Regions from separate parts of the Candidatus Palauibacter soopunensis genome, predicted to be linked through region 1. Evidence: riboswitches for the same ligand, from Rfam matches in the RefSeq annotation. Region 1 holds a riboswitch; each other region holds the start of a gene.
The links. Region 1 has a riboswitch for S-adenosylmethionine ahead of RN901_RS01785 (alpha/beta fold hydrolase). Riboswitches for the same ligand answer to the same signal wherever they lie in the genome.
Positions count from the first base shown of each region.

Region 1 (3,204 bases):
GCCCTGGTATCTGCACAGCCGCGGGCGCGCGAACCGGGGCGACGACGCCCGGCTCGATCCGGAGCCTCCCGGGGACGAGCCGCCGGACCGCTTCGAGTACGATCCGCGCGATCCGGCGCCCTCACTCGGGGGCAATCTCTCTTCCCGGCTGATCACGACCCACGCCGAGACGCCGATGCGGGGCGGCCCCGTCGAGCAGGCGCCGCTCGAGCGGCGGCCCGACGTGCTCGTCTACACCTCGCGGGTTCTGGAGGACGATCTCGAGGTCACGGGGCCGGTCGAGGTCGTGCTCTACGCTGAATCTTCGGCGCGCGACACGGACTTCGTGGCGCGGGTGACGGACGTCGATCCGGCGGGAGGATCATTCGTATTCACAGAGGGGATCCTGCGCGCGCGATATCGAGGGGGGTTGGACCGGACGGAGCTTCTGGAGCCGAACGAAGCCACCGAGTTCCGGATCCGGCTCTATCCGATGAGCCACGTGTTCCGGGCCGGCCACCGGATCAGGCTTCAGATCACGAGCAGTTGCTTCCCCCGCTTCAGCCGCAACCTCAACACGGGGGAGGACGTGGGGACGGGCACGCGCATGCGGACGGCGCGGAACACGGTCCTGCACACCGCCGCATATCCTTCGTGCGTGCGGCTTCCCGTCGCGGCGGCGGCGCCCGGCTGAACCCGCGAGTCATCCGGCTGAGCCCGCGAGGGCCTGCGGTTCCGTCGCGAAGAGACTCTCCCTCAGGGCTTCCTCGTAGTCGGGCGCGTGGAGCAGGAAGGCGTCGTGGCCCGCGTCGGAGTTCAGAATCCGCAGGCGAGAAGGCGCGCCGATCCGGCCTGCGGTCTCCAGGAGCAGCCAGGGCGGGACCAGCGTGTCCTCCTCCCACCCGATGAGCCAGGCGGGGACGCCGAGTTCGTCCGGACGCAGGTCGCACAGGTCGACCGAAGCCGACAGCGTCAGATAGGTCTCCGCCTCGAACCGTTCCGCGAACTCCCGTCCCTGTTTCTCCAGGTAGCGGCCGACGGCGTAGACCGGGGCGCCATCCTCCCACTCCCAGTCGTGCGGGAAGCGGGCGTCGAGCCCTTCCGCGGACTTGTAGGTCGTGAACGCCAGCGCCCTGGCGAGCGCCACGCCTTCGCTCCCCCGGCCGTGCCGGAGCGCGAACTCGACGATCCAGCGCTGCACCGCGTGGATTCCGATGGCCTGGGGATGGCCGCGGTGCGCCGCGCCGATCAGCACGACGCCGTCGAGGCGGGCGGGATGGCGGATCCCCATCGCCAGCGCGACCATGCCGCCGTAGGAGGCGCCCAGCATGCGGTGGGCCCGTTCGACACCGAGGTGGCGCAGCGCGACCGCGACGGCGTCCGCCTGGTCTCCGGGCGTGAGATGGATCCGATCCGGCGACTCGAACGTCCCGGGAGATCCGAGGAAGTCGATCGCGAGCAGCCGCCAGCGGTTCGTGTCGATGGCCAGACCCGGGCCCGCCAGCTTCCTCCACCAGCCGGGCGCGGGGTCCAGGGCGTTGGCGCAGACGTGGCGGTCGGCGGAGATCCCCCCCATCGCGACGAGCAGCGGGGCGCCCTCGGGTCCGGCGAGTTCGTAGCGCACCCGGAAGCAGGCGTCGATCCCGGCCTCCAGTTCCGGTCTCCACGCCGCCGGCATCGCGACGGCGCCCCTCCGACCCTCCGGCAGTACGGCGTTCAAGCTGTGTCTCCGTTTCGGCTCGCGTCTGTGGTTCGCGACGCCAACTCCGGAGCAGCCGACCGACCGTGCGGGTCCGACGCTCATCTCTCGGACCCGTGTTCGGGGTCCGCAGGAGTTGGCACCGCTGGGCGTTGCGCCCCGGTTGCCCCGGCTTCAAAGGGCCCGTCCCTCAGCCGGTCTCGATGAGTAGCGGCCGACCCTAATGGGTCCGGCAACGGCGGTCAAGAAACACGCGCGGCGCCTCTCGCCCGGCTTCGCCCGCCAAAACTTGACGCGCCGCCCACGACCCTGTAGCCTCCGCGCCCACAACGCTCATCGAGACCGGTCGAGGGACAGGCCCGAAGACACCGGGGCAACCTGTGGAAGGTGGCTCTTCCACTGATGTGCCAACTCCTGCGACGGATGTAATCCGTTGGTAGATGAGTCGCCCGCCGCGCTTCATTGCACGGCAGCTGCAGTTCCCAGGGCGTCGCTTCTCCGGAGTCCGCTGAGCGTGAATCGAGACTCGGGGGGAGGCGTTTCATTGCGCGAAGTTCGCCGCGTTCACGTACTCAAATTCGGTTCATCCGTGCTGGCGCATCCGGCCGCATACCGGCTGGCGGTCGAGGAGATCCGGGCTGAAGTCGCCGCCGGCGCGAAGGTCGTTGCCGTCGTGTCGGCCATGGGGGACACCACCGACGATCTTCTTTCCGCGGCGCGCGAAGTTGCGCCCTCGCTCCCGGACGACCTCATCGGATCTCTCCTCGCGCCCGGGGAGGAAGCGTCCGTCGCCCTGCTGCACCTCGCCCTGGTGACGGGGCGCGTGCGTGCGGTGGGCATGTCGTTCTCGCGCCTGCCGATCCGCACCCGGGGGCCGCTCGGGGCCGCCGAGCCGGTGGACGTGGACGCTCGGGCGATCGAGACGGCCCTGGCCACGCACGACGTGATCGTCCTTCCCGGATTCGTGGGCGTCGACGCCACGGGCATCACGTCGCTGCTCGGGCGGGGAGGCTCGGACCTTACGGCGCTTTTCCTCGCACACGCGCTCGGCGCGGCGGAAGTCCGTCTCGTGAAGGATGTGGATGGGATCTTCCCGGCCGACCCGAAACGGTTCCCGCACGTCAAGCCGATCCGCCGGACATCGTGGAGCGAGGCCCGGCGAACGGGCGCCGGAGTCGTTCAGGACCGGGCGCTGAGCTTCGCCGAGCGGCACCGGGTCGCCTTCAGGGTGGCGGCTCCAGGCGGCACGGGCACCTGGGTCGGCAGAAACGACCCGCCGCCCGACACCGGCCATGGCGGAGAGGAGCGTGCCCGATGCGCCTGACCCATCCGTCGAATGAACGCGTGCCCGTGGCCGTCCTGGGCGCGACCGGGATCGTCGGGCAGCGGCTCGTTCGGATGCTGGACGGCCACCCGACGCTCCGGCTTGCGGCGGTCGCCGCGTCCGAGACGCATGCGGGCGAGAGGTACGGCGACGTGGTCCGGTGGAGTCTCGGAGGAGATCCTCCCGCGGAGGCTGTTCCGCT
Region 1 covers NZ_CANPVT010000002.1:343,468-346,671, reverse strand. The annotation lists gene RN901_RS01790 (CocE/NonD family hydrolase) at 1-673, shown strand, start outside; gene RN901_RS01785 (alpha/beta fold hydrolase) at 683-1,699, opposite strand; SAM riboswitch class I at 1,777-1,888, opposite strand; SAM riboswitch class I at 2,009-2,125, shown strand; gene RN901_RS01780 (hypothetical protein) at 2,193-3,002, shown strand; gene asd (aspartate-semialdehyde dehydrogenase) at 2,993-3,204, shown strand, end outside.

Region 2 (3,204 bases), on a different contig from region 1:
GCGTCAGGTCGATCCCGTAGATGAAGGTGGCCTGGAAGATCACGTGGCCTACCACCGCGAGTCCCAGGATCCGCGGCCACTCGCTCCGCGGAGGGAGGACCGGTCGCCCCGTGGCCCGGAGGAGGCACCAGACCGCCAGCGCCGCGAACGGGAAACGCACGGCGTTGAATGCGAGCGGATCGAGTTCCCGCAGGACGACCTTCACGACGGAGAAGTTGATGCCCCAGATGATCGCCGTGGCCAGGAGTCCGAGGTCGACCGTGAGGTCGCGCGCTCGCCGCCGGGAAGGGTGGCCGCTCGAAGAGTTCGTCAATCGCGCTCGCCGTGGGGAAAGGGACGAGGGAGCCCCCGGCCGAACACCGGGGAGGGAACGGCTGAGTATATTCCGGGAGTGCTCCGGGAGTCGACCGCCGAGCGTCGACCGGCTGGAATCGAGCGCACACGCCCTTGCGAAACGAGCGTCGCGATGAATGACGGATTCATGCAGCGGGCCATCGATCTGTCCGAGCGCAGCGTGGACGAGGGCGGCGGGCCGTTCGGCGCCGTCGTCGTGAAGGACGGCGAGGTCGTGGCGGAGGGGACGAACCGCGTGACGCTGGACAACGATCCCACGGCCCACGCCGAAGTCCGGGCGATTCGAAAGGCCTGCGAAATTCTGGGCACGTTCGATCTCGGCGACTGCGAGATCTACGCGAGTTGCGAGCCGTGTCCGATGTGCCTGGGAGCGATCTACTGGAGCCGGATCCGCCGCGTGTACTACGCGAACACCCGGGAGGACGCGGCGCGCATCCGGTTCAGCGACGAAGACATCTACGACGAGTTCTCCCGGCCGCTCGCGGAGCGCCGGATCGTGTCGCTCGTGCGGATCTCCTCCGCCCGGGCGCGGGACGCCTTCGAGCGCTGGATCCGAAAATCGGACCGGACGCCGTACTAGCGCCGCCGCATCCGTCGCGGCGCGGTTTGACATCCGACGGTCGCCCCTATAGAACTGCCCGCACGACAACTCATCGAGACCGGCTGAGGGACAGGCCCGTTGACGCCGGGGCAACCTGCGGGAAGTGGCATTCCCGCGAAGGTGCCAACTCCTGCGGTGGACTCGCATCCGCCGTGAAGATGAACCGCCCGCCGCCCTTCGAGGCGGTAGCCGCAGTCTCAGGGTGTCGAATCTCCGGAGTCCGATGAGGTGCACTCGAGACTCGGAGAGGTCATGATGACCCACCGCTCTGCCGCTCGCGTTGCCTCTTCCCCCGTCACACGCGCCGTGCGGGCGGGGCTCGGCGCCGACACCGCCCATCGGGCGATCATGCCGCCGATCCATCTCTCCACCAACTTCTTCTTCGACGCTCCGGGCGTGTACGCGAAGTACGACTACACGCGTACGGCCAACCCGACGCGCGATCTCGCGGCCGACACCATCGCCGAACTCGAGGGAGGGTGCGGTGCGGTCGTCACCTCTTCCGGCATGTCGGCGATCGCCGTGTCGACGCGCCTGCTTTCGGGCGGCGATCTGCTCCTGGCGCCCCGCGACTGCTACGGAGGCAGCTACCGCCTCTTCTCCGCCGAGGCGAGCCGTGGCGGGTATCGCGTCGAGTTCGTCGACCCGTGGGACCCGGCGTCGCTCGAACTCGCCCGCCGACTTCGGCCCCGGATGATCTGGATCGAGACGCCGAGCAACCCACGCCTGCGGATCACCGACATTGCCGCGTGGGCGCGGGTGGCGCGCGACATCGGGGCGATCTGCGTGGCCGACAACACCTTCCTCTCGCCCGTCAACCAGCGCCCCCTGGAGTTCGGCGCCGGTCTCGTCGTGCACTCGACGACGAAGTTCCTGAACGGGCACGGCGACGTGGTGGGCGGGGCGGTGGTGGCGGCGGACGAGGATCTGCTCGAAGAAATCGCCTGGTGGACCAACGTCATGGGCGTATCGGGGGCGCCGTTCGACTCGTATCTGACGCTCAGGGGGATGCGGACCCTTCACGCGCGCAGCCGCGTACACGAAGCGAACGCGCTCCGCATCGTGGATCTGCTGGACCGCAGCGACGTGGTCGCCCGCGTCCATCACCCGAGCCTGCCCGATCATCCCGGGCACGATATCGCGCGGCGGCAGCAGACGGGGTGGGGCAGCCTCGTTTCGTTCGAACTGCGCGGCGGACGAGCGGCGGTGGATGCCTTCGTGGACCGTATCGAACACTTCGCCCTGGCCGAGTCGCTGGGCGGCGTGGAGAGCCTGGTCGCGCACCCCTGGACGATGACGCACGCGTCGATGGATGAACCCGCGCGCCGGGCGGCGGGGATCGGCGAGGGGCTGCTCCGGTTGTCGGTGGGGATCGAGGCCTGCGAGGACCTGGAGGCCGATCTGGAGCGGGCGCTCGCCGCGGCTGACCGCCCGACAGCGTGCGCTGCCCGGGTGCGCGCGGCGCAACGTTGACCGGGAGCCCCGCATTCTCTAAGGTGCCGCCGCCGCCGACACGGCCGCTTTCCAGTCGGTCGGCGCGCCGATCCGCGGGAGGGAAGGGGAACCATGGCAAACCAGGTCGACGCCGGACGATCCAGGCGCCCCATGCGCCTGCTGGCCGGCGTCCCGGTCGCCCTTTCGCTCCTCTTCGCCGGCCTCGCCGAGGGCTCGCATACGCACGACGGCGCGGCCGACTCCCCGGCGGCGTGTGCGGTATGTGAACTGTCGCACAATGTGGGGCCCGTGGCGTCCTCGGCGACGCCGAGCTTCGGCGGGCCCGGTCCCGTACACGCTCCCGCGCTTCGCGGCCACCGGCTGAGTGCCCGGCCCGTCCAACTCCCCCCCCACCGCAGCCGCGCGCCTCCGCCTCCGATCTCTCTGTAGCGAAGAGCCCCTCCGCCGATCCGGAGATCGGCGGGAGACTTGTCGACCGTTGCGCCGGTGACGGCGCGGCAAACGCGAGAGATGGAGATCCATGCAGACCGCCGATTCGGGTGCGGGGCGACCGCCCCTCCTCGAGGCCCGCGGGCTCAGCAAGCGCTACGGCGCCACGCAGGCCCTCGATTCCCTCGACCTGGCCATCGAGCCGGGAGAGGTCTACTGCCTCCTCGGCCCCAACGGGGCGGGGAAGACCACGACGATCAACCTTTTCCTCGGCTTCGTGTCGCCGTCCGGGGGCCAGGCCCTGGTGTCCGGCATGGACGTGTCCACCCACGACCGGGAGACGAAACACAGGCTCGCCTACATCC
Region 2 covers NZ_CANPVT010000038.1:10,326-13,529, forward strand. The annotation lists gene RN901_RS10305 (EamA family transporter) at 1-313, opposite strand, end outside; gene RN901_RS10310 (nucleoside deaminase) at 467-934, shown strand; SAM riboswitch class I at 1,002-1,120, shown strand; gene metB (cystathionine gamma-synthase) at 1,211-2,428, shown strand; gene RN901_RS10320 (ABC transporter ATP-binding protein) at 2,931-3,204, shown strand, end outside.
Region 2: another riboswitch for S-adenosylmethionine. It lies ahead of metB (cystathionine gamma-synthase); the one in region 1 lies ahead of RN901_RS01785 (alpha/beta fold hydrolase).

Region 3 (3,204 bases), on a different contig from region 1:
CTCCGCGTCCGGCCCGTGAGCTTCGCCGCCCCCAGGATCGACGTCAGGTGGGGCTCGGCGTGGAAGTCCGCGTCCCAGGGCCCGGACCCCCGCGGCTCCCGCCCGATCCGCCGGCTGAAGAAGAGCGCCTTGCCGCCGCCCATGCGGCCGCCGCGCGAGCCGGCGAAGGTGAAGATCTGCGCGTCGCGCACGAAGAAGGGGCGCTTCTCGGGGAAGAACGTCTCGAAGGCCGTGAGGTTGATGACCTCGGGATCCACCTCGACCTGCCCGAAGTCGGGGTAGACCGTCGCATCGAGGCTGAAGGCGGAGCCGATCCCCATGCTCATGTCGAGGCCGCCGCGCGGCTCCATCTCGGTGCCGTCGAACAGCGGGTTTCCCGCCGCCGCCGGGGCGGTGTGGTACTGGGACACGGCGAAAGGCCGAACCTCGAACCTCCGGCTCGACCGCGGGAGCTGCAATCCGTCGATCGTGCCGAACTGGCTCACCCGCCCCCGGGCCGTGCGCGACTGCAGGGCGAAGTAGTCCGTCTCGTTCGTCTCGAGCCGCCGCCGCTCGAAGTTGATTCCCCAGGTCTGCATGCCGGGACGCGCTTCGTAGCGGATCTGGGAGAGCGGGATCCGCATCTCCACGGTCCACCCCCGGTCGTCGACCTGCACGGCGGAGTCCCAGATCGCATCCCAGTTCACGTCCTCCTGGGTGTCGCCGAACAGGTACCGGTCCGTCTCCGCGCCCGCGGCGCTGACCTCGAACTCGTAGCCGGTCAGCCCGTCCCGATTCGGATCGAGGGAGAGTTTGAAGGAATCGAAGGAACCGCGCTCATCCCGACGGGTGAGGCGCGCCCGGATCACGTTCGGGTCGCTTTCGTACATCCGCGCGGCGACGTAGATCGCCGCGTCGTCGAACACGACCCGCACCTCGGTCGGCTCGGACGGCTCCGCGCCCTCCAGGGGCACGCCCTGGACGAAATCGGTGATGATGGGGGCCGGCTGCCACGCCTGATCGTCGAGGCGCCCGTCGATCGAGAGCGCCCCCTCGCGACGCACCGCGTCCACGGCCGCCGGCGCCACGCCGCCCCGGAAGACGGTCGCTTCGGGCCCTTCGGGCGGCGAGAGTCCCTCCTGCTGCCCGGAAAGCCCCCACCCCGCCCCGTCTATCGCGAGAGCCGCGAGGACGAACGCCGCGCGGCCCGCTCCATGTCTGCATCCCATATCAGCCGAAACACACCCCGCCGTCAGGTTGTTTAAGCGGACGCGCCCAAAGTTTCCCATTTTGTCGCGCGCGCGCTAGTTTCGATCTTCCGGAACGTACCGGACGTGGTGATTTGAGGCGGATTGCAGCCACGTAAAACAATCGCTAAAGAGCCACGCCCCGGGCGCGATTCTTTAGCGGCCGGGCTTTTTTTGGGGTGAACGCCGTGTCCGAAGGGCGAAGAAAGCGCGTCGCACAGATTCGGGAAGCGCTCGACCGGCGCATTCTCCTGATGGATGGCGGCACGGGAACGATGATCCAGCGGCTGGGCCTCGATGAGGCGGCCTATCGCGCGGGTCCGCTCGCGGATCATCCGCAGCCCCTGTTCGGGAACCACGACGTGTTGTGCCTCACCCGTCCCGACGACATCGAGTCCCTGCACCGCAGCTACCTGGAGGCCGGGGCCGATTTCATCACGACGAACACGTTCAACGCGCAGGCGATATCCCAGACGGACTACGGCATCTCGCCGGAGCACGGCAACGAGCGGCTGATCCACGAACTCAACGTGGCGGCCGCGCGGCTCGCGCGCCGGGCGGCCGACGACTTCACGCGCGACGCTCCGTCCCGCCCCCGCTTCGTGCTCGGGAGCCTCGGCCCGACGAACCGGACGGCGTCCCTTTCGCCGGACGTGGAGAACCCCGCCTTTCGCGCCGTCACGTTCGACGAACTGGCCGCGGCGTACCGCGCCCAGGCGGAGGGGCTGCTGGAGGGCGGCGCCGACGTGCTGCTCGTCGAGACCGTGTTCGATACGCTCAACGCGAAGGCCGCGATCTACGGGATCCTCGAACTCGGCGCGGAGCTTGGCGAGGCGCTCCCCATCGCCGTGTCGGGGACGATTACGGACCTGTCCGGGCGCACGCTCTCGGGGCAGACGGTCGAGGCGTTCTGGCTCTCGATCCGCCACGCGGACCCCCTCTTCGTCGGCCTCAACTGCGCGCTCGGAGCCGAAGAACTCGAGCCCTACGTCGCGGAACTCTCCGCCGTGGCCGACGTCCCCGTGAGCTGCCATCCGAACGCGGGGCTCCCGAACGAGTTCGGGGGCTACGACGACACGCCCGCCCAGGTGTCGGACCTGCTGGGCAATTTCGCCGACCGCGGACTCCTCAACGTCGTCGGCGGCTGCTGTGGGACGGAGCCGGACCACATCCGGGCCATCGCCGAGCGCATGGAGGGCGTGCCGGCACGACAGGTGCCCGTGATCGAGCCGCTGCCCCGGTTCTCGGGACTCGAGCCGCTCGCGATCCGGCCCGACACGCTGTTCGTGAACATCGGCGAGCGCACGAACGTCACGGGTTCGGCCCGCTTCGCGCGTCTGATCCGGGAGGACGACTTCGACGAGGCGGTCGAGGTCGCGCGCGACCAGGTCGTCAACGGGGCGCAGCTTCTCGACGTGAACATGGACGAGGGTCTCCTCGACTCCGAGGCCGCCATGACGCGCTTCCTGAACCTGATTGCGGCGGAACCGGACATCGCCCGCGTACCGACCGTCATCGACTCCTCGCGCTGGGAGGTCATCGAGGCGGGGCTGAAGTGCACCCAGGGAAGGGCGGTCGTGAACTCGATTTCGCTCAAGGAGGGGGAGGAGGCGTTTCTCGAGCAGGCGGCCCTCATCCGCCGCTACGGGGCCGGCGTCATCGTCATGGCCTTCGACGAGCGGGGGCAGGCGGACACGGTGGACCGCAAGCTCGAGATCTGTGCCCGCGCCTACCGCCTCCTGCTCGGCGCCGGCTTCCGTCCGGGGGAGGTCATCTTCGACCCCAACGTCTTCGCGGTGGGGACGGGCATCGCGGAACACGACGAGTACGGGGTCGCCTTCATCGAGGCCGTCCGCCGGATCAAGAGCGAACTCCAGGGCGCGATGACGAGCGGCGGAGTCAGCAATATCTCCTTCTCCTACCGGGGGAACGACGCCGTGCGGGAGGCGATGCACACCGCCTTCCTGTACCACGCGAT
Region 3 covers NZ_CANPVT010000052.1:196,508-199,711, reverse strand. The annotation lists gene RN901_RS13240 (DUF5916 domain-containing protein) at 1-1,208, opposite strand, end outside; SAM riboswitch at 1,304-1,377, shown strand; gene metH (methionine synthase) at 1,415-3,204, shown strand, end outside.
Region 3: another riboswitch for S-adenosylmethionine. It lies ahead of metH (methionine synthase); the one in region 1 lies ahead of RN901_RS01785 (alpha/beta fold hydrolase).